Regions from separate parts of the Alkalilimnicola ehrlichii MLHE-1 genome, predicted to be linked through region 2. Evidence: predicted binding sites of a transcription regulator. Region 2 holds the regulator's gene; each other region holds the start of a gene.
What was found. The regulator FliA, encoded in region 2, starts transcription of late flagellar genes. The targets are predictions, from matches to a motif close to GCTAAAGTTNNNNNNNNNNCNGCCGATA.
Positions count from the first base shown of each region.

Region 1: flgM (flagellar biosynthesis anti-sigma factor FlgM) is a predicted target of FliA. The motif match lies at 4,847-4,874, and genes of this name have one in related genera.
Region 3: MLG_RS03610 (flagellin N-terminal helical domain-containing protein) is a predicted target of FliA. The motif match lies at 3,375-3,402, and genes of this name have one in related genera.
Region 4: MLG_RS05620 (methyl-accepting chemotaxis protein) is a predicted target of FliA. The motif match lies at 2,467-2,494, and genes of this name have one in related genera.

Region 1 covers NC_008340.1:1,003,480-1,010,875, forward strand. Annotated here, with positions in the region: gene MLG_RS04550 (efflux RND transporter permease subunit) at 1-441, opposite strand, end outside; gene MLG_RS04555 (efflux RND transporter periplasmic adaptor subunit) at 438-1,529, opposite strand; gene rpsP (30S ribosomal protein S16) at 1,752-2,018, shown strand; gene rimM (ribosome maturation factor RimM) at 2,035-2,547, shown strand; gene trmD (tRNA (guanosine(37)-N1)-methyltransferase TrmD) at 2,565-3,347, shown strand; gene rplS (50S ribosomal protein L19) at 3,370-3,723, shown strand; gene MLG_RS04580 (flagella synthesis protein FlgN) at 3,933-4,412, opposite strand; gene flgM (flagellar biosynthesis anti-sigma factor FlgM) at 4,455-4,775, opposite strand; gene flgA (flagellar basal body P-ring formation chaperone FlgA) at 4,927-5,604, opposite strand; gene MLG_RS04595 (chemotaxis protein) at 5,886-6,824, shown strand; gene MLG_RS04600 (CheR family methyltransferase) at 6,877-7,396, shown strand, end outside.
Region 2 covers NC_008340.1:1,120,097-1,127,492, reverse strand. Annotated here, with positions in the region: gene MLG_RS05075 (protein-glutamate methylesterase/protein-glutamine glutaminase) at 71-1,243, opposite strand; gene MLG_RS05070 (chemotaxis protein CheA) at 1,297-3,501, opposite strand; gene MLG_RS05065 (protein phosphatase CheZ) at 3,571-4,332, opposite strand; gene cheY (chemotaxis response regulator CheY) at 4,337-4,732, opposite strand; gene MLG_RS05055 (RNA polymerase sigma factor FliA) at 4,784-5,512, opposite strand; gene MLG_RS05050 (MinD/ParA family protein) at 5,509-6,342, opposite strand; gene flhF (flagellar biosynthesis protein FlhF) at 6,377-7,396, opposite strand, start outside.
Region 3 covers NC_008340.1:778,185-785,580, forward strand. Annotated here, with positions in the region: gene MLG_RS03600 (flagellin) at 1-361, shown strand, start outside; gene MLG_RS14695 (FkbM family methyltransferase) at 446-3,130, opposite strand; gene MLG_RS03610 (flagellin N-terminal helical domain-containing protein) at 3,499-4,959, shown strand; gene MLG_RS03615 (flagellar protein FlaG) at 5,050-5,439, shown strand; gene MLG_RS14700 (flagellar protein FlaG) at 6,042-6,473, shown strand; gene fliD (flagellar filament capping protein FliD) at 6,561-7,396, shown strand, end outside.
Region 4 covers NC_008340.1:1,280,976-1,288,371, forward strand. Annotated here, with positions in the region: gene relA (GTP diphosphokinase) at 1-418, shown strand, start outside; gene MLG_RS05620 (methyl-accepting chemotaxis protein) at 462-2,375, opposite strand; gene MLG_RS05625 (sensor domain-containing protein) at 2,630-4,720, shown strand; gene MLG_RS05630 (ABC transporter ATP-binding protein) at 4,743-5,828, opposite strand; gene argF (ornithine carbamoyltransferase) at 5,831-6,742, opposite strand; gene MLG_RS05640 (aspartate aminotransferase family protein) at 6,765-7,396, opposite strand, start outside.

The DNA.
Region 1 (7,396 bases), 120 kb from region 2:
GGCCGGGTCGAAGCGGTAGAGCCGCGGCGGCTCGATGTCCGGCGGCATCTGGGTGCGGGCGAGCTCCAGGTAGCGGGCCGCCTCCTGGATGGCCAGATCCAGGTCGCTGCCGTACTCCAGGAAGAGATTGACGTTGGTGCGACCCTCGGAGGCCCGGCTCTCCAGGCTCACCAGGTTCTCCACCGAGGCCAAGTTCTGCTCCAGCACCCGGGTCACCTGCTGCTCCATCACCTCCGGCGCGGCGCCGGGGTAGTTCACGGTGACCCGGATCTGCGGGTATTCCACAGCCGGCAGCAGGTCCAGCGGCAGTCGGCCTATGCTGTAGAGGCCCAGCAGGAGGACCAGAAAGGCGATGGCCAGCGTGCCCACCGGGCGCCGGATGGCGGCGTTTGCCAGGCTCCCCGGGCGGCTGTCGCGGAAGTCACGGGCCAGCCGGGTCATCCGTCGTCCCCGGCATACCATTGGATGACCCGCACCCGGTCACCTTCGTTGAAGGTGAGCGGATTGACCGCCAGCACCACCTCGCCCGTTGCCAGGCCCTGCAGGATCTCGGTCCAGCCGCGGCGACTGACGCCCGCCTGCACCTCGCGCTGCTCCAACTGCCCGTTGGCGATCACATAGACATAGTGCTCGCCCGGCGCTGCCGCTCCGAGCGCCTGCGAGGGCACCGCCAGGCGGCCGGGGCGCGGGTCCACCATCAGTGTGACCCGGGTCAGGTAGCCGGGGCGCAGGCGCCCGGCCGGGGTCTCCGCGTCGATCGCCACCTCGACGGTCACCAGCCGACTGGATGGATCCGCGCTGGGGTGGATGCGCCGGATCTCGCCCGCGATGGGTTCACCGCCCAGGGCGTCGGGCCGCAGGAGGGCCGTCTGGCCCCGCTGCAGGTGCTGGATGTCCAGCTCCGAGACCCCGATGCGGGCCAGCAGGGTGTCCACCTCCGCCAGTTCGAACAGCAGATCGCCGCTACCGATGCCGTCGCCGGCCTCCACGGGGCGATGCAGGACGGTGCCGTCCAGCGGGGCCCGCACCTCGCCGTGGCGGACCCGGGCCCGCCAGAGCTCGCGCTCGCTCTGCGCCACCCGCAGCTCCGCCTCCATCGCTTCGAACTCGGCGGTCGAGGCCAGGTCCCGTTCCCGCAGTCGACGGTAGCGCTCATAGCGGGCCTCGGCATCCACCAATCGGGCCTCCGCGCGGGCAAGCTCCGCGCGCTGCTCGCTGACGTCGATTCGGGCCAGCAACTCCCCCTCTGCCACGCGGTCGCCCACCTCGGCATCCAGCTCCGAGAGCGCCCCCGCGATACGGCTGGTGACCCGTACGCGCCGGAGCGGCTCCAGGTTGCCCGCCACCGAAACGCGGCGGGAGAGGTCCCGGGGCGTGATCTCCACCCCGATAACCGGGGTGGCGCGCGGGGCGTCGCGGTCATTGTCATCGGCCCGGGCGTCGCTCGGGCCGACGCCGGCGAGCAGCCCCAGCAGCAATAGCAGCGCGGGGAGGCGGGGCGCGACGGTTGTGCGTGGCGGATAAGGCATGGGCGAACACCAGAAGGCTCAGGGTCTCGATTGTAGCGCCGGGCGGGGGCGGACGTCCGCCCGGAATCGCGCCTGGCCCCCGGGCGGGCCGCCATTGCCCATCGGGTACTTCACTTTGCCCGCAAAACCGGTACAATGCCCGGCTTACTCAAGTTTGCCGTGGCCGTGTCTGCATCATCAGGTGGGCACGGCTTTGTTCAGTTGAAGAGGTTGGTTTACGCAATGGTAACCATTCGTCTGGCGAGGACCGGAGCCAAGAAGCGCCCGTTTTACCACATCGTGGTGACGGACAGCCGCAACCCCCGTGATGGCCGCTTCATTGAGCGCCTGGGCTTTTTTAACCCCATTGCCGCCGGCAAGGAAGAGCCCCTGCGGGTGGACGTGGAGCGCGCGCGCCACTGGCTGGACAAGGGGGCCCGCCCGTCCGAGCGTGCCGCCCAGCTGCTGCGCAAGGCGGAGAAGCAGGGCGCTGCCGAGGCTGCCGAGTAACACGGCATTGCACGGTATGGAGGGGGCCGACGACATCGTTCCGATGGGCGAGGTGGTCGGTCTGCATGGCGTGCGGGGCTGGGTGAAGGTGTACTCCCACACCGAGCCGCGTGAGGCCATACTGGATTACCCCCATTGGTATCTGCGCCGTGACGACGGCGACTGGGTGCCAGTGGAGCGCACCGCGGGGCGCTGCCAGGGGAAGGGCCTGGTGGCCGCCTTCCGGGACGTGGAGGATCGCGACCGGGCACGGGCCTACATCGGCCTGCAGATTGGCGTGCCGCGGCGTGATCTGCCCGAACTGCCCGAGGGGCAGTACTACTGGGCGGACCTGGAGGGGCTGGCCGCCTATACGACCGGCGGGGAACCGCTGGGACGGGTGTCACACCTGTTTGCCACCGGCGCCAACGACGTGTTGGTGTTGCAGGGCGACCGGGAGCGGCTGGTGCCCTTCGTGTACGGTCAGACGGTGCGCCGGGTGGACCTGACCGCCGGACGCATCGAGCTGGACTGGGACCCTGATTTTTGACGGCCAGAGAGCGGAACATGGGTGAGTCCGGGGCGGACACCGGCGGCTTGCACCGGATCGACGTGATCACCCTCTTCCCCGAGTTGGTCGCGGCGGTGGGGCACCACGGTATCACCGGCCGGGCGGTGGAGCGGGGGCTGCTGGAGCTCCAGCTCTGGAATCCGCGGGACGATGCGAGCGACCGGCACGGCACCGTGGACGACCGCCCCTACGGCGGCGGCCCCGGGATGGTCATGAAGGTGGAGCCGCTGGCCACCACCCTGCGCAAGGCGCGGGCCGCCAGCACACTCCCGTCGCGGGTCATCTACCTGAGCCCGCAGGGGCGCAGGCTGGACCAGGCCGGGGTGCGCGAGCTGGCGGACGAGCAGCGGCTGATCCTGATCTGTGGCCGCTACGAGGGCATCGATGAGCGGGTGATCGAGGCCGAGGTGGACGAGGAGTGGTCCATCGGCGACTACGTGCTCAGCGGCGGCGAACTGCCGGCCATGGTGATGGTGGACGCCCTCACCCGGATGATTCCCGGCGCCCTGGGCCACCAGGATTCCGCGGAGGAGGACAGCTTCACCGACGGGCTCCTGGACTGCCCGCACTACACCCGGCCGGAGTGCTGGGAGGGGCGACAGGTGCCCACGGTGCTGCTCTCCGGGGATCACGGCCGGGTGGCGCGCTGGCGGCGCAAGCAGGCGCTGGGTCGGACCTGGCTGAGGCGGCCGGAATTGCTGCGGGAGCGGGAGCTGGACGATAATAGCCGCCGGCTTCTGGAAGAATTCATTGATGAGCACCGGGCAGCGGACCGGTAAATCGAGAACCGAGGGTACAGGCATGAACATCATCGAGCAGCTCGACAAGGAGCAGATGGCGGCCCGCGAGGCCAAGATTCCCGAGTTCGGTCCCGGCGACACCGTGACCGTCCAGGTCTGGGTGAAGGAAGGCGGTCGTGAGCGTCTGCAGGCCTTCGAGGGCGTGGTGATTGCCAAGCGCAACCGCGGCATCAACAGTGCCTTCACGGTGCGCAAGGTCTCCCATGGTGAGGGCGTCGAGCGCGTCTTCCAGACCTACAGCCCGATCATCGAGAGCGTGAAGGTCAAGCGCCGGGGTGACGTGCGCCGCGCCAAGCTTTACTACCTGCGCGAGCGCAGCGGCAAGTCTGCCCGCATCAAGGAAAAGGTGAAGTAAGGCGGCGGGTGCCCGTCCGCCGGGGTGTTGCCTCCGGCGGGCCCCGTCAACAGGAAGCCCCCGGTGGCTACGCCATCGGGGGCTTCCTGTTTGCTGCCGCTACGATCGGGCGGTTTAGCTGAGTGTGGTGATCGCCCGTTCCGCACGTTCGCCCCGGTCCGCCCCAAAGCCGGCGCGCTGGGCGACCGGCCCGGCCACGGCGCCGGTCGTCAGGCGCTGGTGATGCATCGCCCGGGCCCGGCGCCCCCTTGGGCGCCGTCCCGCCCGTAGGTGACCCCCTGGGCGGGGGCCCCGGTCAGGATGGCAAGGATGCCGGCGGTCTGCTCCAGGCTGCGGTGGATCAACCGGCCGTTGGCCTCGTTGCTGCGCTGTAGTGCCTGCAACTGGCGGGTCAGGGCCTGCCACTCCGCCTCCAGGCCGGCGTCCGACCGCTCGCGCAGCAGACGGCGCATGCCCTCCGGGTCCGGCGCATAGCCCAGCGCCCAGGCCGCCTCCGCGCGCTGGCGCTCCGCCGCTTCCAGCGTCGCCAGCGCCTCCAGCTTCTCGGGCATCAACGCGGTAAGGCCCTCGGGGTCGCGCTGCTCCAGCAGGCCGCGCTCCCGTTCGAGCACCGCCATGACCGTGTGCGCACACTCCTGGCAGCGTTGCAGGCTGTCACGGAGGCGGTCATCCTGGTCAGAGTCGGTCATAAGCCGTCGTCCTCACGGTGCCGGGGGCGGCCTGCCGCCCGGTCAGTCGTTCAGGAGGTTCTCCAGTTCCACCATGCGGCTGGCGATCCGCTCCGCATCCACCGGATACTCGCCGTTGGCGATGCGCTCTTTCAGCGCATCGACCCGCTCCCGGTTCACCTCCGGGGTGGCGTCGATCTGCTGGCGCACGGCCTGCAGCCGGTCGGAGACCGCGGCCTGGTCGGCGGCGGGGCGCTCGCCGGCAGCCGATGACCGCTCGCCGGCGCCGTCCTGCCGGGTGCTGCCACCTGCCTTGCCGGCATTGCCCGGGGTCAGTCCCGGGGTGGCCGGGAGCCGGTTGCCGTTGTTGATGGGATCCGTCATTGTGCTCTCTCCGTCCAGAATCTTGACTCAGCGTTGCCCGGGGTGGGGCTGAGCGGTCACTCTGGATAGTCAATCGGCCGATCGTCCGGAAACTTTAGCCGGCTATCGCTGATTTGAGAATATGCGAAAACCGTGCCGGTGGCGATGCCCCTCACCGACCGACCTCCACCAGGGATTCGCCGGCCACCCGGCCCTCGACCACTCGCCCGGAGCTGCCCGCCTCGACCCGCACGATATCGCCCAGCACGCCGCTCTCCAATGCCTTGCCCTGGCCGGTCACCTGCACCCTGCCGCCGCCCGCGCGCAGCGTGACACTGCGACCGCGCTGCACGAGCTGCGGTGCGGCCAGCGCGTTGCCGGCAATCAGATCGCCCCGGCGCAGCGATCGGCGCAGCTCCTTGCCGATGAGATGCTCGGCTTCGGTCTCGTAGGGGCGGTGCAGTGAGGCGAGCTGGCGGCGCTCGGTGGTCACACTGTCGGCCCTCAGGCGTTCGCCTCGGCGCAGCGGACGGGCGGCCACGAGGACCTCCACCTGGGTATCCACCCGGGCGCTGACATAGACCGTCCAGGGCTGGGTGCCGGTGCAGCGCACGCCCACGGTGAGATTGCCAACACCCCGATTATCGTGGGGAGAAAACGCCTCCAGGGCGCCGTCACAGGGGTGCAGCCGCAGGCGCGGGTCCAGCCGTCCGATGGTGATCTCCAGCTCGTCACCGAGCCCGGTAAATTGCCCCTCGACCCAAGTAGCAGCGGTGGACCGGATGTCGTCGAGCGACTGGCGCTCCGCCTGCACGGGACCGCTGGCCGTCAAAAAAATGGCTGTCAGCAATAGCCCGATTGTCCGGGGCGACACGGTGTGCCTGGGCATTGTGGCTGCTCCGTCAATGAACCCTGTGGGGGACTGGGGTGGTGCAGGGTGACAGCAGGATTCATGCCAGGGCACTCGGTGGCCGCGATCATTCCTATTCACTAAAACCTATGGTGGAATAGGGCCGTGGCCCTTCGCCGCCCGCATGCCGGCGGGCCGGGGCGGGGGCCTCAAGTTTCGGGCCCCGCGACCGATGCCAAAGGCCAGGGTTGGACCGGCGTCCTGTAGCCACCGGGGGAGTCATGTCGCAGATTTTGCACGCAGTCGATCAGCGCACGCAGCTGGCGGGACGCAACCGCATGGAGTTGTTGCTGTTCCATTTCGGCGGCGCCCAGCGCTACGGCATCAACGTCTTCAAGGTGCGGGAGGTCATCCCCGCGCCGCGCCTGAGCCGGGTCCCCCAGAGCCACCCGGTGGCCCGAGGCATCGCCCACATCCGTGGCCAGACCATCCCGGTGCTGGACCTGAGCATGGCCGTGGGTGGCCCGCCGCTGGATGTCGGGGATGGCGGCTACGTGGTGGTCACCGAGTACAATCGTACGGTGCAGGGTTTCCTGGTGGCTGGGGTGGACCGTATCGTGAACCTGCAGTGGGAGGACGTGCTGCCGCCGCCCTCCCAGGGCTCCGGGGAGACCTACCTGACCGCCATCGCCCGCATCGAGGGGAAGATGGTGCAGATCATCGATGTGGAGAAGGTGCTGGCCGAACTCAACGCCGCCGGCGGGCTGGACCCGCGGCAGGTGGAGGGCGGCGCGGACGAGGCACTGCAGGGCGCGGAGGGCTGGCATGTGCTGGTGGCGGACGATTCCGTCATCGCCCGCCGGCAGGTGGTGCACACTGTGGAGGACCTGGGGTTGGCGTGCACCGCCGTGCGGGACGGCCTGGAGGCGCTGGAACAGCTCAAGGCCTGGACGGGGGAGACCCCCTCACCGCTCGACCGGCTCCTGATGGTGATCTCCGACGTGGAGATGCCCCGCATGGACGGCTACACGCTGACCAGCCGTATCCGCACCGACGAGGCCCTGCAGGGGCTCCATGTGCTGCTGCATTCGTCGTTGTCCGGGGTCTTTAACGAGCGGATGGTCCAGCAGGTGGGGGCGGACGATTTTCTGTCGAAGTTCCGTTCCAATGAACTGGCGGCGCGGGTGGAGAACCGCCTTGCGGCGGTGACGCAGCGCTGAGGTGCGGCCGACACGGTACGCACCCCTGCCGCGGTGGTGACTATCGCAGGGAGTGAGCTTGAGCGTTTCAGCCATTAAAGAGAAAGACTACCAGGCGTTCCGCCAGTTACTGGAGTCGTCCAGCGGCATTGTGTTGGGCGACAACAAGCAGTACCTGGTGGCGAGTCGTCTGGGGCCGCTGATGGCGGATCAGCGGGTTTCCGATCTGGGGGAGCTGGTCGAACGGCTGCGCCGTCCGGGCGGTGCGACCCTGCGTGCCAAGGTGGTCGAGGCGATGACCACCAACGAGACCCAGTGGTTCCGGGATGGTTTTCCCTTCCGCGTCCTGCGCGAGCGCATCCTGCCCGACTTCGTGGAGCGTGGTCAGCGCTCCATCCGCATCTGGTCCGCGGCCTGCTCCTCCGGTCAGGAGGCGTATTCCATCAGCATGACGGTGGATGAGTTCAACCAGTCGGGCCGGGGGGCGATCGACGCCGAGATCCTGGGCACCGATATCGCGCCGCGGATGATCGAGATGGCGCGTCAGGGGCGGTATCGGGCCAGTGTCGCCCGTCGCGGCCTCACTCCGGAGC
Region 2 (7,396 bases):
GCTTGGCCGTGGGTCCTCCGGGTGCCTGTCTCCAGGCCGATGAATGCAATCAGCGGACCAACCCCGGGGGCTAGCGCAGCTTCGCCAGCTCCTCACCCACCTGATCCAGCGGCAGGACGCGGTCGGTGACCCCGGCCTTAGCCACCGCGGCGGGCATGCCGTAGATGACGCTGGTGGCCTCGTCCTGGGACCAGATCGGCGCGCCGGTGCGCTTAAGCAGCTTGGCACCCTCGCAGCCGTCCGCGCCCATACCGGTCAGCACCACGCCCAGGGCCTTGCCCGGGCAGTACTTGGCCGCGGAGGCGAAGGCGATATCCACGCTGGGCTTGTAAAACTGATCGGAGGAGGCGTCAAAGATCCGCACCGTCAATTTCCCGCCGCGCTCCTCCACCCCGGCCTGGCGACCCCCGGGAGCCAGAAGGGCCTGGCCCGGCCGGAGTTCGTCCCCGTTCTTCGCCTCGCGCACCTCGATCCGGCAGAGCTCGTTCAGACGCTCCGCGAACGCCGGGGTGAAGCTTGCCGGCATGTGCTGGATGATCAGCACCGGTAGCGGAAAGCCTGCCGGCAGCCGGCTCATGACCCGCTGCAACGCCACGGGCCCACCGGTGGAGGTGCCGATCACCACCAGCCTCAGCGCCCCGGGCCGGATGCGCTGACCCCGCTCCGGCGCAGGCGCTGCGGGTGCCCCGGTGGGCGCCACCGGAGCCTCCGGCCGGGCACGGGCACCGGTGGGTGGCACCGGTGCCCGCCCCGAGGCTTCGCCGGGCGCCGGCCGGGCCCGCTCCGACCGCGCCCCGCGGTCAACGGGCGCCGCCGGCCGCGGCGCGCGCCCGGCCGGCGCACCGCGGCCGCCCCCCAACGCCAGCACCCGCTCCTGGAGCTGCCGCTTGACCTGCTCCATGTCGCCGGAGATATCGGCGAAACGCTTGGGAATGAAGTCCGAGGCGCCGGCATCAAGGGCATCCAGGGTCTCCCGCGCGCCATCGTAGGTGAGCGAGGAGAACATCAACACCGGAGTGGGCTGGCGGCGCATGATCTCGCGCACGGCGGTGATGCCGTCCATTTCCGGCATCTCGATGTCCATGGTGATGACATCGGGGCGCAGCTTCTGCGCCTGCTCCACCGCCTGCCGCCCGTTCGCCGCCTCACCGACCACCTCGATGCCCGGGTGCTCCTCCAGCATCGATTTGATGCGGCGGCGGAAGAAACCGGAGTCATCCACCACCAGCGCGCGTACTTTCACCCACTACCTCCTCTTTCTGTCCGTGAAACACCGGGCCAGGGAGCAGCCCCGGCCTACAGGCGGGCGCCGTAGGCCTTCACCAGGCTGGGGATATCCACGATGAGCGCAATCTTGCCGTCACCGGTGATTGTGGATCCGGCCAGGCCCGGCAGCCCCTGCAGCATGGCCCCCAGCGGTTTGATCACCACCTCCTCGAGCCCGATGACCTCGTCCACCACAAAGCCCACGGCCTGGTTGCCCAGGATCACGGTGACCACCTGGCGCTCGTCCTCGGTACCGGCCTCCCGCATGCTGCGCACAGTGCCCTCACCCATCTGCTGCAACCAGCGCTCCAGGAAGAAGAGCGGCATGGCCTTGTTGCGCACCATCACCACCAGCCGCCCGTTCACCACATTGGTCCGCTTGTGGTTGAGCTCGAAGATCTCGCGCACCACCGACATGGGCAACGCAAACTTCCGCCCCCCCACCTTGACCATCAGCGTGGGCAAAATGGCCAGGGTCAGCGGCAACTGGATCTTCATGGTGGTGCCGACACCCAGCTCGGAGTCGATGTCCACGGTGCCGTTGAGCCGCGAGATGCTGTTCTTGACCACGTCCATGCCGACGCCCCGGCCGGAGACGTCGGAGATCTCCTCCTTGGTGGAGAACCCGGCGGCGAAGATCAGGTTGTAGCACTCCTTCTCGTCCAGCCGGTTGGCCGACTCCCGATCCATCACCCCTTTCTCCACGGCGATATTGCGCAGCTTCTCGGCATCCATGCCGCGGCCGTCATCGGCGATGGTGAGCAGGATGTGGTCCCCCTCCTGCTCGGCACCCAGCAACACCGTGCCGGTGCGCGGCTTACCGGCGGCCTCACGCTCCTCCGGCGACTCGATGCCGTGGTCGACGGCGTTGCGCACCAGGTGGACCATGGGGTCGGCGAGCGCCTCCACCATGTTCTTGTCCAGGTCGGTGTCCTCGCCGCGCATCTCCAGCTTGATCTCCTTGTGCATCCCGCGGGCCAGGTCACGGATCACCCGCGGGAAGCGTCCGAAGACCTTCTTGATCGGCTGCATGCGGGTCTTCATCACCGCCGTCTGCAGATCGGAGGTGACCAACTCCAGGTCAGAGACCGCCTGCCCCATGCGTTCGTCGCCCAACACGCCCCGCAGCGTGGCCAGGCGGTTGCGCACCAGCACCAGTTCGCCCACCAGGTTCATGATGTCGTCCAGCTTGGCGGTGTCCACGCGCACGGTGGCCTCGGGCTTGGGCGCCGGCGCCTTGCCCGCACCGCCGCTCCCGGGGCCATTTCCGCCATTACCCCCACCCTGGCCGGTGCCCCCGCCGCCCGGCGCTGGCTTGGCGGCCGGCTTGGCGCTGGCCTGCGTCCGCGGCGGCCCGGCCGGTTTGGTGGCCTGCCCCGGCGCGCTGGCGCCGGCGGGTGGCGCCGGCTGCCCGCCCTCGTCGGCCGGCTTGCCGGGCGCCCCGCCCTTGCCGTGCAGGTCATCCAGCAGGGCCTCGAACTCGTCCTCGCTGATCCTGTCGTCACCGGCCGCCAGGCTCTGATCCGCCGGTGCGGTCGCGCCGGCATCCTCGGGCAGCGCCTTCTCCGGTACCCCGGCGTGCCGGCCCTTGCCGTGCAACTCGTCGAGCAGTGCCTCGAACTCCTCGTCGGAGATCTCATCACCGCCGGCGGCGCCTTGCGCCGGCGCCCGGACCTCCGCCGGCGCAGCGTCGCCCTCGCCCTTTTCCTCCTCCAGGGCATCCAGCAGGGCCTCGAACTCCCGATCGCTGATGTCGCCCTCCGGCTCACCGGCCGCGGCGGGTTCATCGCCGGCGGGGGTGGCCGTCGACGCTGCCTCATCACCGTCGGTGCCCAGGCGCTGCTCGTCGGTGATATTCAGGGCCTCAAGGTCGCGTAACAGCTCCGGTGCGGCCGGCTGCGGGTCCTCTCCGTTCTCGATGCTATTGAACTGATTGACCACCACATCCAGCGCCTGCAGCACGGTGTCCATCAGCTCCGGGGTCACCGTGCGCTCGCCGTTGCGCAGCAGGTTGAAGACATCCTCGGTGCGGTGGCAGACGTCCACCAGCGGGTCCAGGTTGAGAAAGCCGGCGCCGCCCTTGATGGTATGGAAACCGCGGAAGACGGCATTGAGCAGGTCCTTGTCGTCAGGCCGCTGCTCCAGATCCACCAGCTGTTCACCGAGGTTGTCCAGGATTTCCCGGGACTCCACCAGGAAGTCCTGGACGATGTCGTCTTCGATGTCGATCCCCATGCCTGCCCCCTGATTGTGATGCGGTGGCGGAGCGGCCGGCGCCCGCCGGCGGGCGGTGCGGCGTACGGCTCAGAAGCCGAGGCTGGACAGCAGGTCGTCCACGTCGTCCTGGCCCTTGACCACGTCCTCGCCCTTGCCGGGCATCTGCGGCCCCTCGCCCCGCATGTCGGTCTCCTTGCTCTCCCGGGGCTTATCGGCAGCCCGGCGGGTTTCTTCACCCCGGGCCTTGCCGGACAGGGCGACCATCTGCACCAGGTTCTCCTCGACCTCCTCCACCAGTCCGATGACCCGGCGGATAATCTGGCCGGTGATGTCCTGGTAGTCCTGGGCCATCAGCGCCTCGGAGAGCTTGCTGTGCAGGTCGGAGGCGGAGAGCCGGGTGCGTCCCAGGAAGCCGTCGATATCCCGCGACAGGGTACGGAACTCGTCGGCGGAGAGCTCACGGCGGCGAAAGGCGCGCCAGCGCTCGGCCAGCTCGGCGGACTGGTCGCGCAGCGTATCGGTGAGCGGCATGGCCTCCTCGATAATGCCCAGCGTCCGGTGCGCGGCCTGCTCGGTCATGGTGATGACGTAGTTCAGGCGCTCGCGGGCATCGGGGATGTCGTTGGCCGCGATGTCCGACAGCCGGGTGTCCAGCTTGAAGGACTTGATGGCCTCGTGCAGATCGCGGGTGAGCTGCCCCAGCTGCTGGAAGAGCTCAGTCTCGCGCAGGTGGGTCAACTCGTCGACGATGGCGTCAGCGGTTTGGGCATCGCCCTGCTCCACGGCGGCCAGCAGGCGCTCGGCGGCCTCCCGGTACTGCGCCAGGGTGTCGTCCTGTTCACGCCCCATGGATTCAGGCCCCCCCGGCGTCGATCCGCTCGAAGATCTTCTCGATCTTCTCCCTCAGGGTGACCGCGGTGAAGGGCTTGACGATATAGCCGTTGACCCCGGCCTGGGCCGCCGCGATGATCTGGTCCCGTTTGGCCTCGGCGGTGACCATGAGCACCGGCAGGTCCTTGAGCTCCGGGTCGGCGCGCACCTCCTTGAGCAGGTCCAGGCCGCTCATGCCCGGCATGTTCCAGTCGGTGACCAGGAAATCGATGCCGCCGCGCTTGAGGATGGGCAACGCCGTCTTGCCGTCGTCCGCCTCCACCGTGTTGTTGAAGCCCAGGTCGCGCAGCAGGTTCTTGATGATCCGCCTCATCGTCGAGAAATCGTCCACGATGAGGATCTTCATATTCTTGTTCATGGCTATGGCTATCCCCCTAATTGCATCCGGCCCAGTGGTGTTCGGCACGGCTCAGCTCCGGCCGAGCCATTCCTTTAACGCCTCTCGCAGCTTGACCACAATCCGACCGTGGATCTGGCTGACGCGTGACTCGGTGACATTCAACACCTCGCCGATCTCGCGCAGGTTGAGTTCCTCGTCGTAGTACAGGGCCATGATGAGCTGCTCCCGTTCGGGCAGCCGGCGGATGGCCTCGGCCAGTGCCCTCTGGAAGCCCTCGTCCGTGATCTCGGCGAACGGCTCCGGATGATCCCCGGGCAACTGATGGGGCTCGCCGGTGGCCGGATCCTCCTGGTCGATGCTGAAGATGCGGGATGTGGAGACATCCTGCAGGATCTGGTGGTACTCATCGAGGGTGATGCCCAGCTCCTGGGCCACCTCGTGGTCGCGGGCATCTCGCCCGGTCCGATGCTCCACGGCCCGGATGGCCTCGGCCACCGAGCGGCCCTTGCGGTGTACCGAGCGCGGGGTCCAGTCCAGCCGCCGGATCTCGTCCAGCATCGCGCCGCGGATCCGGATACCGGCGTAGGTCTGAAAGCTGGCCCCCTGACCGGGGTCGAACTGCCGCGCCGCCTCCAGCAGGCCCACCATGCCGGCCTGGATCAAATCGTCCAATTGCACACTGGGCGGCAAACGGCCGGCCAAGTGGTGAGCGATGCGTTTGACCAGCGAGGCGTGCTGCACCAGCAGATCGTTGTCGTGCTGAGCCGCCACCTCGGCGTACATGGCATGTCCGTTCATGAGGACACCTCCCCGGTGCTGTGTTGCACCAGGCGCTCCACGAAGAACTCCAGGGTGCCGGCCAGATGCGCCGGCGAGGGCCACTTACGCACCCGCATGGCCATGTCCTTGAAGGCCCGCGCGGCCGGGCTGCCCGGGTAACTGGTCACCACCGGCTGCTGCTTCTGCACCGCACGGCGCAGGCAGTCGTCCTCGGGGACCATGCCCACGTAGTCGATGGCCAGGTCCAGGAACCGGTCGGTGGCGGCGGAGAGCTTGCGGAACAACTGCCGGCCCTCCTCGGGGGAACGCACCCGGTTGGCCACCATGTGAAAGCGCTCCACCCCGTGGTCGCGGTTGAGCACCTTGATCAGGGCGTAGGCATCGGTGATGGAGGAGGGCTCGTCACAGACCACCACCAGGACCTCGCGCGAGGCCTTGGCGAAGCTCATGACACCGTCGGAGATGCCGGCGGCGGTATCCACCAGCAGGTAGTCCAGCTCGTGATTGAGCTCGCTGAAGCTGCGGATCAGCCCGGCATGCTCCGCGGGGGTGAGTTCGGCCATGCGCTGGGTGCCCGACGAGGCCGGCACGATGGTGAAGTCCCCGGGCGCCTGGAGCAGCACCTCCTCCAGGCTGGCCGTGCCGTCAATGACGTGGGAGAGGTTCTTTCGCGGCGACAGACCGAGCATCACATCCACGTTGGCAAGCCCCAGGTCCGCGTCCATGAGCATGACGCGCTGCTTCTGCGCACTGAGTGCCGCCGCCAGGTTGACGGACACGTTGGTCTTGCCGACACCGCCCTTGCCGCTGGTTACGGCAATGACCTTGACCGGTCTGGGATTAGCCATGCGTCTCAGTCCTGCTGCCTGATCGGAATCCGTGTTACTCGCCTGCATGCCTTGAACCGCCCAGGCTCAGCGCCAGGGCCTCCTCGTCCACTTCCTGGTGGCACTCCTCCACCAAGGTACTAGCTAGTTCGGCTAGTCTATCACCCCTGGCAACCTCAAGGTCTTCCGGCACCCGTTGTCCGGTCCCCAGCCAGGCGATGGGCAGCCGGCTACGCAGGGCCACGGTGAGCAGCCCGCCCAGGCTGGTGGCCTCATCCAGTTTGGTGAAGATGCAGCCCTGCGGCTCCGCCACCGCGAAGGCGCGCATGGATTCGGTCAGCGTGCTCAACTGGGTCGCCGCCGACAGGACCAGGCAGGTGCGCAGTCGCCGACTGCTCTCGCGCAGGGCCGTGAACTGCTCGGCAAGGCGCACGTCACGCTGGCTCATGCCCGCCGTGTCCACCAGCACCAACCGCTTGTCATCGAGATTCTCCAATACCCCGGCCAGCTCCTCGCCGCTGGCGGCGTTGTAGACCGGCACTTGCAGGATGCTGGCGAAATTGCGCAACTGGTCCTGGGCGCCGATGCGGAAGGTATCGGTGGAGACCAGGGCCACCTGATCGCGGCCGTGCTTAAGGGCAAAGCGCGCCGCCAGCTTGGCCACGGTGGTGGTCTTGCCCACCCCGGTGGGCCCCACCAGGGCCATCACCCCGCCCTGCTCCAGGATGTCGTCCTCGGCCACCTGCAGGTTGCGCTCGATGATCGCCAGGGCACGGGCCCAGGCCTCGCCCGGTTCCGCCTCGGCGGGGATGTGGTCGGCCAGGCGGCGGGCCACGTCACTGCCCATCCCCATATCGGCCAGGCGCTTGAGCAGCCCGGCCCGGGCCGGGTGCCGCTGCCCCATCCGGCCCCACTCCATCAGGCTGAGCTGACTCTCGAACAACCCGCGCAACTGGCGCAGCTCCTCGCGCATCTCATTCATGGCCGGGTCCTGGGCCCACTCCACCCGGGGCGCGGTCTCAGCCCCTCGGCCCCGGCGCCGCACAGGCCGTTCCCCCGCCGCCGGTTGCTGCGC
Region 3 (7,396 bases), 340 kb from region 2:
CCTTCAGCGCCTGGGTCTGGTCGGTGGCGCCGATCGCTTCGAGACCTTCAGCGCGGACACCGTCAGTGTCGCCACCCGCGGCGAGGCGCAGGACGCCATCCGCACGGTGGACATCGCCCTGCAGGAGATCAACGGCATCCGCGCCGACCTGGGTGCGGTACAGAACCGCTTCGAGGCCACCACCGCCAACCTGACCATCACCTCGGAGAACCTCAGCGCCTCGCGCAGCCGCATCATGGATGCCGACTTCGCCGCCGAGACCGCCGCACTGACCCGCGGCCAGATCCTGCAGCAGGCCGGTACCTCGGTGCTGGCGCAGGCCAACCAGCTACCCAACAACGTCCTCAACCTGCTGCAGTAAACCAACGCCAGACCGAACCTCAAGCGGCAGTACTTGGCCCGGGTGGCATACGCCTCCCCGGGCCTTTTCTGATGTTGCCGGTGGTTACACTTTACTCTGCTTCAGGGCGTTGTTGAAATATTTGACGGTTCCCACGCCGCTGGCACCCATTACGGTGCAGTCATAAAGCTGAAAATCGGAGAGCAGACGGTCCAGTGCTCGTCGGTCGGCCTCGCTGTGGTATTCGAGCATGACGATCGATACTTTCGGCAGAAACGGTACGAGTGTCTGCACAACGGGGACCTCTGAACCTTCGGTATCGATCTTCAGGACATCGATATGATCCACTCCCGCCGCGGTCAGCGCATCCAGCGCGTTTCGGACGGGCACTTGGACTTGGGTCGCGCCATCCGAGCGTCTCGCCAGTGAGGTCTCCCCCGTGTTCCTGGGGTGCTGCCAAAGGGTCAGCTCGCCATCTTCGTCGGACAGTGCGAACGGATGGATCTGGATGGTGCCCCGCGCTTCCTGTTTATTGCGCTCGAGCAGCGGCAGGACCTGGGGGTTGGGCTCGAAACAATGGACGATGCAGTGTGGTGACCAAAGGTCCGCGTACAAGGCGAACGCGCCGATGTTCGCACCGACATCCACTACCACCATCTCAGGCGATATGTGGAAACCCGCTGGCAGCGCGTACTCCTCCTCTTCGAAGATGTTTTTCAGGCGGAAGGTTTCCCCCTTGGGGATCAATAAAGAACGGGACTGATTGTCGGGACCAGTGACCGTGGCTTTGACTGCTTCCGATGGCAAGGTGGGTGCGACATCGCCGTTTGTTTCATCCCGGTCATTGGGCTGCTGTATTGCCGCAGCCTCCAAGCCAGCCAGCCTGAAGCGAGGTGCCGTTCTGCTGTTCCCGGCTCGTTGCGAATCCCGGTCCTGCAACTCGGCCTTCATTCGGGCCGTGATATGGGACGGGATGCGCGCCGGCTTGGAGAAATGCAGGTGTGCCGGTTGGGCGTCGGCGCACCACCGCCGCCAGATGGTCCGGAAGGCCCGGTCCAGGTTGGTGGCAAATTGGGCGTGATTCCCCAGCGGAGAGTTCTGGCACTGTTTCCGCAGTCCCGCGCGCAGTGCTTCCAGCTTTTCGATGTCACCCGCCGTCTCAACGGCGATCTGCTTGTAGTCGTGGAAATCGGCGGCGATGAACTGGTCCAGGCCTGAGTTGTGAAGGTGACTGGCGGCATGACGGCCCGCAAAAGTTGGTCCGGGGCACGTGATCACCGGCACCCCCATGTATAACCCCTCAATAGTCGTCAACCCGCCGGAATAAGGCCAGGGGTCAAGGGCGATGTCCACCCGATGATAGGTCTCTAGCAGGTACCGGTGGGGCGCTCCCTCCTCCAGGATCAGCCTTGTGTCCGGAACCCCCGCCTCCACCAGCATGTGCCAAAGCTGCTTCCGGGCGCCGGGGTCGGATAGCTTCTTGTCCTTGATAAGCAGGCGGCTGTCCGGAACTGCTTTCAGGATCCCTGCCCAGACGCCGGCGATTTCCCGGTTGACCTTATGCAGGTTGTTCATGCACGCGAATGTGATGTACCCATTCTCCTTTGCGGGTAATGGGGCGATGTCCGGCAGGTAAGGGGGTGGGGCATAGGTGACATACCCCGTTGGCAGCCGGATCAGCTTTTCGGTATAAAACTCTTCGACCCCTTCCGGGGTCTCCATCCAATCGGTGAGCAGGTAATCGATGGTTGGCACTGCTGAGGTGTTGAAGAGCCCGCCGACCCATTTGACTTGAACCGGGGCGGCCCTTCTCGCTATGGCGGACAGTGCCGAATACCCACTGTGTCCGGTCATGTCCACCAGGATGTCGAGTCGGTCCTTCAACAGTTGCGCATGGATGGCCTCTTGCGACCAATGGACCATTTGGCACCAGTGGCCGGTCATGTTCTGGAAGCGGTGTGATAGGAAGTCCTTGGGTCGGGGTGGTGCAGTGGAGTAGAGATGCAGCGTGTGATCAAAATACCGGGCAAGGGTATTGATCGCACCGAAGCTGAGCCAGCCGGCGGGATGCGAGTGGAACCCATTGGAAATGAAACCGATGCGCAGTGGGCGCTCCGGGTCGCGATCCCGCTCGAAATGGCGTTCTGTCTCTAGATGGGCGGCGCAGTTTGCGTACCAGCGCGCATGCAGTTTGCGTAGGTCCCTGGCACTTTGAGATGGCAGGTAGTGGGCCATCATCAGTATGTTAGACCAGAGGACATGATTTCCTGGCTCAAGCACCCCGGCCAACTGCAACTGCTGAAACCCGGCCTCACCGTCACCAAGGTCGAACAGGACGTGCCCCAGGCTGTTTAAGGTATCGGCGTCGGGTTGCGTCTTGATCAGCTCCACAAGGATGTCGCGCGCCTGTTCGCGGCGGTTGGCCTTGACCAGGGCCTGCGCGAGGAGGGCTTGCAAGCGACGGTGCTCAGGGGCCTTCTCCGCCGCCCGGCGGAGGAACCCGAGGGCGTCGTCGGTGTGGTTGAGTTCCAGGAGGAATTGTGCGTGAATCGCGGCCGCATCGGCTGCGCCTTCCCCCCCTTGATCCAATGCCTCCCTTGACGCTGAGAGCGCCTCTTCGGGCCGTCCCTCTTGCCAGAGGAGGCGGGCGTGCAGGGTGAGCACGCAGCCGTCGCTGCTGTTGCGCTCAAGGGCCTTATCGCAGAGGATCCGTGCCCCGTGGATATCTCCGGCATTGAGTGCTTGGGCGATGGCGCGGTACGTCTGGATGGGAGCTGAATGTTTGGGCATGCCGGTTGAGCCTGTAGTAATCCCTTGGTGTGTATTCGGGCACTGTAAAGGAAAGTGGCGCTGGATTGCATATCCGGCCATGGCGGCGATGCATGGCCGGAAGGGAGTTGCCGGTGGGAAGCCGAGGTGTCTTACCTGCGTGGTCCGGCCGTTGCCTCCTGCGCCTCGCAGGCTTCCTTGTTGGTGTGTGTTTTTTCTGGGAAAGCAACAACCTATGAGAGCGGAAGATTCTTTCCGCCCAAAGGCTAAAGGTTTCCGGTGGCTTGCCGCTACAAAGGGCGAACGGGGAGGATAGCGGCCAGCGTCGCCCCCAGGTCAGCAACCCAGTCGGGGCATCAATGGCCCCATCGGAAACGAGGATGTGAGCCATGGCACAGGTAATCAACACCAACATCGCTTCTCTTAATGCGCAGCGGAATCTGAACGCATCGCAGAACCAACTGAATGTGTCGCTGGAGCGGCTCTCGTCCGGGCTGAGGATCAACAGCGCCAAGGATGATGCCGCGGGTCTCGCCATCTCCGAGCGATTCACCGCTCAGATCAACGGCAACAACCAAGCGGTCCGGAACGCCAACGATGGCATCTCCCTCTCTCAGACCGCCGAAGGGGCCTTGGAAGAGATCGGGAACATCGGGCAGCGCATTCGTGAGCTGGCCGTCCAGGCAGCCAATGACACCAACTCCGCGTCGGACCGCCAGGCGTTGAACAACGAGGTCCAGCAGCTGATTGCGGAGGCCGGGCGTATCGCCCAGGCGACCCAGTTCAACGATCAGAACGTGTTGGACGGCAGCCTGGAGGAGATCCTGTTCCAAGTGGGTGCCAATCGTGGTCAAACCATTTCGGTGGATGGCGTGGATGCCCGCAGTGACCAACTGGGTGCCCAGCTCTTTGCCGGTGATGACATTGACTTCACGGAACTGGTGGATAACGCGAATGCCACCACCGCGAGCTTTAACATCACCGATGATCTGACCATCAACGGTGAAGCGGTGGATCTGTCCGGCATCGAGGCCGAGGACGGTTTCGCGGATGTGGATGACATCGTTGCTGCGATCAACGCCGTCTCTGGTGATACCGGCGTCGAGGCCGATAGGGCGCTGGAGGTCGAAGCCACCATTGATGCCAGTGGGCACACTGCCAGTAATACCGGGCTGGCCTTCTCGCTCAATGGGGTTGATATCACCGTGGACGGCACGGCGAGCCAGACCGAGGCCGCTACCAGGCTGGCCGATGCAATCAATGAGGCCGGAGTGAGTGGGGTCAGTGCTCAGATCGATCCGGATGATGACACCCAAGTGGTTCTCAGTGGGGACGGGGCTGATCTCCAATTCACCCAAGGCGCGGATTCGCAGGGGATCACCTTTGTCGACGGGGCCGATCTCGGTGCAAACGAAGATGATATCGCAGGGTTTGCCCGGGCCATTGAGTTGACTGGGCAGCTGGGTGAGTCGGTCGACGTACAGGGTACGGATGTCGGAAACCTGGGTCTGGATAACCTGGGTGACGGGGAGGAGAAAACACTGGCCAGCGTAGATATCTCCACCCGTGATAATGCCTCCGACGCCATCCGGTCCATGGACTTTGTCCTCGCCCAGGTAAACAGCCTTCGGGCCGACCTCGGTGCGGTCCAGAACCGCTTCGAGTCCACGGTCGCCAACCTGTCGGTGACCTCGGAGAACCTGGAGGCCTCCCGCAGCCGGATCCTGGACGCGGACTTCGCCGCTGAGACCGCGGCCCTGACCCGCAGCCAGATCCTGCAGCAGGCTGGCACCTCGGTCCTGGCGCAGGCCAACCAGCTCCCGAACAACGTGCTGGCCCTGCTCCAGTAAGCCGGCCCTTCGGGATCTGAGTGACGAGGCGACCCGGGGCGGGAAGGCCCCCGGTCGCCTCTGACCCCGCCATCGGGGGAGGAGGATCAGATGGATGCCAGCATGAAGGTGTCTACGCTGAATGTGCAGCCGCTTCGGCCCTCGGGGGGCAGCGAGAGCCAGGGGAAGGTCTCGCTCGCGCCCGCGGGGGCCGAGGCCGTTTCCGCCGCCCGCATGGGCGACGGTGCGGCCGAAACGGCCCGCCAGGCGGAAAAGGCCGCCGAGCAGGTGGGCCAGGCGGTGGATCGGATCAACGACTTCGTGCAGGTCGTCCAGCGCGATCTGGAGTTCAGCGTGCACGACGACACCGGTCGCACCGTGGTGCGGGTGTTTGACACCAACAGCGAGGAGTTGGTGCGCCAGTTCCCCGCCGACGAGATCCTGGCCCTGGCGGAGCAGTTGGATCGGGTCCGGGGGCTGCTGGTCAGCGATCAGGCCTGAGTCCGCACACGCACCAGGGCCCATCAACCCATGCATCTCCGGCCCGGGGCGGTGAAGCCGCTTCGGGCCTTTATTGTGTGTGTCGGTTCGGTTTTCTGGCGTCGGGGGCTAAAGTTATCCGGAAAGGGGCCGTTATAACGGTCAGGCGGACTGCGACGCCCCCCACCGTCACTGCGAGGAGCGAAGCGACGTGGCAGTCCAAGGCCTATGGATCGCCGCGTCGCTTCGCTCCTCGCGATGACGGTGGGATGGGCCGCCCCAGTCACTGCGAGGAGGCGGAGCCGACGTGGCAGTCTACCGCTCTGGATCGCCACGGGCCTTTGGCCCTCGCGATGACGGGGGGTGCGCCCCCTGTCACTGCGAGGAGCGAAGCGACGCGGCAGTCTACCCCTCTGGATCGCCACGGGCCTTCGGCCCAGGCGATGACGGAGAGAAGGTCGGCGGCCCTCGCAATGACAGGGGAGATCGTTCGGCGCTCGCGATGACGGTCTGGCGCGGTGGTCCCCGCAATGACGGTGGGGCCCGGGTCCTCGCGACGTCGGGTCACTGATCGGTCTGACAATGGTGTTGCCGCGCCCCGCGGCGGTGGCAGGAGGCAGGAGATGGATGGCAACAGCACTGTGACAACGCCGAACCTCGACGGGATCCGCGCAGCGGTCGCCCGTGGCCGGGAGGCGGTGTCGGGTGCCGGGGCGCGCCCGGCGACCGATGGCGCTGCGGCGCCGCGACCGGCCTCCGAGTCGGCGCCGGCCTCCGAGCCGGCCCGCGACCCGGCGCGGGCGGAGGACCCGCGGCGGGGCACCGACCCGACCGCCGAGGAGGTGGGCGAGGCGGTGGATCGCATCAACGAGTTCGTGCAACTGGTCCAGCGCGATCTGGAGTTCAGCATCGACGAGGATACGGGTCGGACGGTGGTCAAGGTGTTCGACTCGCAGAGCGAGGAGCTCGTCCGGCAGTTCCCGCCGGAGGAGATCCTGGCCATCGCCGAGCATTTAGAAGAGCTCAAGGGGCTGTTGGTCCGCGAGCAGGCGTAGGCGCCTGGCGCGGTTTTTGTATGTTGCGCCCGGGGTCGGGCAGCGCAGGCTGCCGGCACGGTCAACCGAGCAGGGCAGGTGGGTCCAATGGCAAGTATCAGTTCCCTGGGTGTGGGGTCGGGTCTGGATATCCGCGATCTGGTCGACCAGCTGGTGGCGGCCGAGCGCCAGCCCGGTCAGAACCGGCTGGACCGCCAGGAGTCGCGGCTGGAGGCCCAGATCTCCGGGCTGGGCCGGCTGCAGCAGGCCATCACCGACTTCGGCGGTGCCCTAGGCAACGTCTCCGCTGAGAGCGACTTCCGCAGCGTGGTGGCCACCAGCAACAACGAGTCGGCGGTCAGCGTCTCCGCCGGCCGCGACGCCCCACCCGGCAGCTACGACGTCAACGTCACTCAACTGGCCCAGGCCCAGCGGCTCGCCACCAATTCGGACCTGTTCGAGGACGTGGAGGACTTCTCGGCGGGCACCACCTCGCTGGGCACCGGCAGCTTCACTATCGAGTACCAGGACGGCAGCGCCGAGACCTTTCAACTGGAGGAAGGGGCTGACACCCTGCAGGACGTGCGCGCCGCCATCAACAACCAGAGCGAGAACGTGCGTGCCTCGGTGGTGGACGACGGCGAGGGCCCGCGGCTGGTGATCACCAGCCGGGAGACCGGCGACCAGAACGCCGTCTCGGCGATCACCGTCGATCCCGACGACCCGGACAGCGACCCGCTGCTGGAGCGGCTGGCATTCGATGCTGAGAACCTGGCCGAGCCGGACGAGGATGGTGTGCGCGCCGGCGACAACTTTTCCCAGTTGCGCGCTGCGCAGGACGCCGAACTGTTCGTGGACGGACTGCGAATCACCCGGCCCGGCAATGAGATCAGCGGCGTGATCGATGGCGTCACCCTCACGCTCAGCGCGGTGGACAGCGCCCG
Region 4 (7,396 bases), 160 kb from region 2:
CCTGCTGACCCGGCTGGCCCGCTGCTGCACGCCCGCGCCCGGTGACCCCATCATCGGCTTCCTAACCCGGGGCCGCGGCGTGACCATTCACCGCCGGGACTGCCCCGAGGTGGGCCGTGCTCGCTCCGATGCGCCGGAACGGCTGATCGATGTCACCTGGACCGATCCGGGGGGCAAGCGTTACCCGGTGAATATCATCATCCACACGCCGGATCTCCAGAGGGCCCTGCGCGACGTCTCCAAGGTGCTGACCAATGAGCAGATCCGACTGCTGGGGATCAACACCCAGTCGGATTCCCGCGGTGAGCACGCCTCGCTGGATCTGTCACTGGAGGTGGCGGACGTCAACCAGATGAGCCGCCTGATGAACCGCATCGGCAGTCTGCCCCACGTGCAGGACGTGCACCGCAAGGGCTGATACGCCGGCCCCCGGAGCCCCGGAGGCCGGGCTGGTTCCGGACTCAGGTCCTGAAGCGCCCCACCAGTTGCTGTAGCTGGCTGGCGAGTTGGGCGAGCTGATCGCTGGCAGTGGCGCTCTCCTGCACGGAGCGCCCGGTATCCTCGGCCACATCCTTGATGTGGGTGATATTCCGGTTGATGTCCTCGCTGACGGCCGATTGCTCCTCCACCGCGCTGGCGATCTGGGTGGCCATGTCGTTGATCTGACTGACCGAGGCGGCCACCTCTTCGAGGGTGGAGCCGGTGCGTGCCGAGGCCTGGACACCCTCGCGGGCCTGCTGGCGGCTCTCCTCCATGACCGAGACGGCCTGGCTGGTGCCCGACTGCAGCCGTTCGATCATCTCTTCGATCTCGCCCACCGATTGCTGGGTACGGGCGGCGAGGCTGCGCACCTCGTCCGCCACCACCGAGAAGCCGCGGCCGTGTTCGCCGGCGCGCGCCGCCTCGATGGAGGCGTTGAGGGCGAGCAGGTTGGTCTGATCGGAGATCTCCCGGATGACGTCCAGCACCGAGCCAATGTGCTCGCCTTCCTCGGCCAGCTTCTCGATCACCTGCGCCGCGGCCTGGACCTCCTCGGCGAGCTGATCGATGGCCTCCATGGAGCCGTGTACCACCTGGCGACCGTCCTCCGCCTTACTGGCGGTCCCATGGGCCAGATCGGCGGCCTCCTGGGTGGTGCGGGCAATCTCGGCCACGGTGGAGGTCATCTCGTTCATGGCGGTGGCCACCTGGGTGGTGTCGTCCTGCTGGCGCTGCGTGCCGTCCTGGGTCTGCCGGGCAATGGTGGCCATCTGCTCGGAGGCGGCGGCGATCTGGGTGGTCGCCTCGGCGGTCTCACGCACGAGCTTGCGGATCTTGTCCACGAAGCGGTTGAAGGCGGTGGCCAGCTCGGCCATCTCGTCACGGCCGGAGTCGTCCAGATGCCGGGTGAGGTCGCCATCACCCTGGGCGATGTCGTTCAGGTGGCCGACAGTGGCGCGGATGGGACGGACGATGCCGCGGGCGAGCCAGAAGGCCACCGCCAGCCCGACCAGAATGCCGATCAGGGCTATCCCACCGGCCTGGAGGGCGGTGTTGCGCAGGGTGGCGGCGTAGAAGCTGCGGTCCATGCCGATCTCCACAACCGCGATGCGGTCGCCGGAGAAGTCGTGGATCGGCCGTGCCTCCGTGGCGTAAGGCACCCCGTTGCGTTCCGTGTCGCCACGCGCCTCGTCGCCGGTCCAGGCCCGGTGGAGCATGCCCTGGCTGACCAGCGACTGACCGCGCAGGGTGCTGGCCAAGACCTGGAAGCCATCCTCCTGACGGGTATAGATGGAGAGCTCCACCCCGAATTCCTCGGCGAAGCGGTCCACGAACTGCTGTCCCAGGTCGATGCCAAACTCCACGGCACCGACGTGGTTCCCGTCCAGATCGGCGACCGGGCTCACCCCGCGGATTCCGATCCCCAGCACGCCCCCCTCCAGGCCGCGCACCGTGGTGGCCGCCTCGTTGGCAGTGACAATGGTCTTGCGGACCTCCGACAGGTCGTCGCCGTACCGGTCGGGCCGGTGAAAGCGGAAAAAGGAGGTGGCCGGCGGCTCATGAAACTGGAACTGGAACAGCCCGTACGCCTCGGCGTTGGCGTCGTACATGGGCTGGAGCATGTTCACCAGGTAGTCGCGGTCGCGCCGCGCGAAGGCCGCACGGACCTGTGGGATGTGCGCCATCAGCGAGGCATAGCTCTCGGCCATCCGGGCATCGTCGGCGATCTCCGTCTCCAGCGCCCGGTAGACATGGTCCAGCTCCCGCTGTTCGGCCTGCTCCACCAGTGCTCCGGTGCGCCAGATGAACAGCGCTGAGAAGAGCGCCACGCCCACCACGGTCAGCGTGGCCACTGAGAGCGTCAGACGGCTGCTGATCTTGAGATTATTGAGCACGGAACCCCCTTTGCTTCCCGCGTGTCCATGCGGCGTGCCCGACCTCTGGGCTGCGTACTGCCGCTCGGTAGAGTGTGTTGGCTATCCCCTGTATCGGACGGGGGGGCGGGAAGTTGAGTCGTCGTCAAAAACCATTCGTAGAATAGTTATATTGCCGACGTCACCCGGTTTTGACAAACTGGCTCCCCTACCAAGGAACTAATATGTTGTCACTATCATGCGGGACATCTCCGCACTGCATGCCGGGGGGGGCGATGCGGGAACAGTTGCTGGAGAGCCTGGCCGAGGGGGTCTTCAGCGTGGATGCCGAAGGCAACTTCACCTTTCTCAACCGGGCCGCCTGCCGGCTGCTCGGCTTGGCCGACGAGCAGGTGGCATTGCGCGCCAATCACCAGGAGTGGGCCCTGCACAGCGGGCCCGACAGTCAGCCGTTGCCGCCCCGCTCCTCGCCCATCGATCAGGTGCTGCGCACGGGGTGCGTCCTGAAGGGCTGCGAGTTGCGGTTCCGGCATAGTGACGGCCATCCCGTGCCGGTCCTGGTCAACGCTGCGCCCCTGTATGGCGAGGAGGGGCGTATCGCCGGGGCGGTGGTCTCGTTTCAGGATGTCCGCGAGCGTCAGGTGGCCCGGGAGGCCTTGGAACGCAGGGAGGCGGAGCTGGCGGAGGCGCAACAGATCGCGCACTTGGGAAGCTGGGTCTCGGACTTCGTGCGCAACGAGATCCGTTGGTCGGATGAGGTCTACCGGATCTTCGGCCTGACCCCGGGGGAATGGGGCGGAACCGAGGCCGCCTTTATGGAGGCGGTGCATCCGGAGGACCGGGCCCGGGTGCGCCAGGCCATCGATGAGTCGATGCGGCCGAACGGCCCGCCCTATGACATCGAGCACCGTATCCAGCGGCCCGACGGCAGTGTCCGAATCGTGCATCAGAAAGGCACCGTGGCCTTCGACGCCGACGGTCGCCCGCTGCGCATGGCCGGGGTGGTGCACGACATTACGGAGATGCGCGAGGCGGAGCGCCGGCTGCAGTACCTTTCCCATCACGACGTGCTCACCGAGCTGCCCAATCGCACCCTGTTCCAGATCCGCCTGCGTCAGGCGATCAGCGAGGCGCAGGCGGAGAAGGGGTGTTTTGCTCTGGTGCACATCGGCCTGGATCGGTTCCGGAGCGTTAACGAGGGAGTGGGCCACCATGCCGGCGATCAGGTCCTGCAGCAGGTGGCGCGCCGGTTGGAGGCGTGTCTGCGCCCCGGCGAGACCCTGGCCCGACTCGGGGGGGATGAGTTCGCCGTCCTGCTGGCCGGCGCCGGTGATGATGCCGAGGTGGCGGCCGGCGTGGACCGGCTGCTGGCGCCGCTGCAGGAACTCTTCCGGGTCGGTGAGGACGAGTTCTACGTGCCCGGCTCCGCGGGTGTCGCACTCTACCCTCATGACTGCAGCAGTCCCGGAGAGCTGATGCAGCGGGCCGAGGCCGCCATGCATCGGGCCAAGCAGGAGGAAAGCACTCGCTTGGCGTACTACTCCGCGGAGATGAACCAGCGGGCACGGGCCCGGGTGGCCCTGGAGAGCCGTCTGCGCCGGGCAGTGGACCGCATGGAGGGATTCTATCTCGATTACCAGCCCCGGGTGGAGACGGCCACCGGACGTATCATTGGCTTGGAGGCCCTGTTGCGTTGGCGGGAGGGGGAGGGGCCGGTCCATTCACCGGCGACCTTCGTCCCGGTATTGGAGCAGACCGGCCTGATCATGGAATTGGGCGAGTGGATCGTCGGCGAGGCCTGCCGTCAGGCCCGGGCCTGGCGACAGGCGGGCCTGCCGCCTGTGCAACTGGCGGTCAACCTGGCGGCGCCCCAGTTCCGGGACCCGGCGATGCCGGGGATTATCGAGGGCGCTCTCGGGGAGGCGGGGCTGCCCCCGGGCAACCTGGAGCTGGAGGTGACCGAGAGCATGCTGATGCGGGAGGTCACCTCGGTCATCGATACCCTCGGGCAGTTCCGCGATATGGGGGTGCGGGTTGCGATGGACGACTTCGGCACCGGCTACTCCTCGCTTGCCTACCTGCGCCGCTTCCCGATTGACGTGCTCAAGATCGACCGTTCCTTTGTCAACGACCTGTACGCCGACGAGAGTGGGGCGGCCATCATCCGCACCATCCTGAGCCTGGCGGACAACCTGGGCATGGAATCGGTGGCGGAGGGGGTGGAACGGCCGGAACAGCACGCCTTCCTGTGCCGTGAGGGGTGCCACGCTGTTCAGGGGTATCTCTTCTCCCGGCCGGCCTCTCCTGAGGTCTGTGCCCGCATGCTCCGCCGGGGGCGTCTTTCGTTCGAAGGCGGGGGCGGATGAGGCCGGTCCCTGCCTTGGCGGGTTACTCCTCCTCGCGACGGAAGGCGACCAGGTGCTGGGCATCGATGCGGATGCCCACGTCGGTGCCTTCGGGGTACACGTCGTGACTGGGGGCCAGCGCTAGCACCTGCCGCCCGCTTTCCAGGCGCAGGGTGTAGATGGTCTCTGCGCCCTTGAAGGCCCTGTTGGCCACCCGCGCCCTCAGGTGTGATTCCGGCATGAGGCGCACATCGTCCGGCCGCAGCAGGATGTCGACGGCCGTGTCGTTGGGCCAGGGATAGGCGCGGTTGCCGAGCAGCGTGCCCACCTCGGTCTGCAGCCGGTTGTGGTCACGCAGGGTGGCTGGGATGAGCACGCCTTGGCCGATGAACTCGGCCACGAAGCGGGAGGCCGGTTCGTGGTAGAGGTTGTAGGGGGTGTCCCACTGCTCGATGCGCCCGTCCTTGAGCAGGCCGATCACATCGGCCACGGCGAAGGCCTCGTGCTGATCGTGAGTGACCAGGATGGCGGTGACCCCCTGGTCGCGGAAGATGTCGTGCACCTCCCGGGCCAGGCGCTCGCGCAGGTCCACATCGAGGTTGGAGAAGGGTTCATCGAGCAGCACCAGGCGGGGGCGGGGGGCCACCGCACGGATCAGCGAGACCCGCTGCTGTTGTCCGCCGGAGAGTTCATGCGGGTAGCGGGTGCCCATGCCGCGCATATCCACCAGCTCCAACAGCTCATCCGCCCGGGCCCGGCGCTCCGCCCGGGTGTGGTCGCGCAGCCCGAAGGTGATGTTCTCGTAGATGTTCAGGTGGGGGAACAGGGCGTAGTCCTGGAACACCATCCCCAGCCGGCGATTCTCCGGGGGCTGGGTGTAGCCCGGGCGGGAGATGACCTCGCCGGCCAAGCGGATCTCGCCGGCACGCACCGGCTCGAAGCCGGCGATGGCCCGCAGGGCGGTGGTCTTGCCGCAGCCGCTGGGTCCGAGCAGGCACGCCACCTGGCCGCGCCGCAGCCGGAAGCTCAACCCGCGGATGACCGGCTCGTCGTCGTAGCGGCACTCGATGTCGTCCAGCTCAAGGAGGATGTCCTCGTCCTGTCCGTGCACCCTCTCGCCGCTCACCACGCTCACTCCTGTGCCAGCAATAGAAATTCCATCAGGGCCTTATGGGCGTGCAGGCGGTTCTCCGCCTCGTCCCAGACCACGCTCTGCGGGCCGTCGATCACCGAGGCGGACACCTCTTCGCCCCGGTGGGCCGGCAGGCAGTGCATGAACACCGCGTCCTTCGCCGCCAGGCCCATCAGCGCATCGTCCACGCAGAAGCCGGAGAAGGCCTTCATGCGTGCCTTGGCCTCCTCCTCCTGGCCCATGCTGGCCCAGACGTCCGTGGTCACCAAGTGTACCCCCTCCACGGCCTCGCGGGGATCCCGGTGCACGCTGACCCGGTCGCCGCCGGCATGGATCAGGTCCGGGTCGGGGTCATAGCCCTCCGGTACCGCGATCCGCAGTTGAAAGTCCAACTGGCGGGCGGCGTTGATCCAGGAGTGGCACATGTTGTTACCGTCGCCCACCCAGGCCACGGTCCGACCCTGGATGCTGCCCCGATGCGCCTCATAAGCCTGGATGTCGGCCAGCAACTGGCAGGGGTGGAAGCGATCCGACAGACCGTTGATGACCGGGACACGGGAGTACTCGGCAAAGCGCTCCAGCACCTCGTGGCCGTAGGTGCGGATCATGATGATGTCCACCATGCGGGAGAGCACCCGGGCGGTGTCCTCCACCGGCTCGCCGCGCCCGAGCTGGGTGTCCCGGGGCGAGAGGAAGATGGCGCTGCCGCCCAGCTGGTTCATACCGGCCTCGAAGGCCACCCGGGTACGGGTGGAGGATTTCTCGAAGACCATGCCCAGCACCTTGCCGCGCAGCGGTTCGTGCAACTGGCCCTGGTCGCGAATGTGCTTCAGTTCCGAGGCGCGGTGGATGACGCGGCGCAGCTCGTCCGGTGTGAAGTCGAGCAGGGTCAGAAAATGACGCGGATGCATGTGAGTCCTCCCCGGGTGGGGTTCAGGCGCATTCCCTGGTCAGGAATGCCCGGATAAGGTCGGCGACCCCGGAGGCGATGCGGTCGGCCTCCTCGTCGCTGATCACCAGCGGGGGCAGCAGACGTACCACCGAGCCGGCGGTGACGTTGATCAGCAGGCCCTGCTCCAGCGCCTCGGTCACCAGCCCGGCACAGGGCTGCGTGAGCTCGATCCCGATCATCAGGCCCAGGCCGCGGATCTCCCGGACCCCGGAGTGATCGCCCAGCGCCTGCATCAGGCCCTCGCGGATCCGCCGACCCTGGACCGCGGCCCGCTCCGCCAGGCGGTCCTCCTCCAGGGTCTCCAGCACGGCCAGGGCCGCGCGGGCGGCCAGCGGGTTACCGCCGAAGGTGGAGCCGTGGTTCCCGGGGCCGAAGACGCCGCGCGCGGCACCTCCCACCAGACAGGCCCCGATGGGCACCCCGTTGCCCAGGCCCTTGGCCAGGCTGAGCACGTCGGGGCGGATGTTGGCGTGCTGGTAGGCGAACAGCCGGCCGGTGCGGCCCATACCGGTCTGCACTTCGTCCAGCATCAGCAGCCAGTCCTGCTGGTCGCAGAGTTCGCGCAGGCCGGGCAGGTAGTCCGCCGCCGGGGTGCGGACGCCGCCTTCGCCCT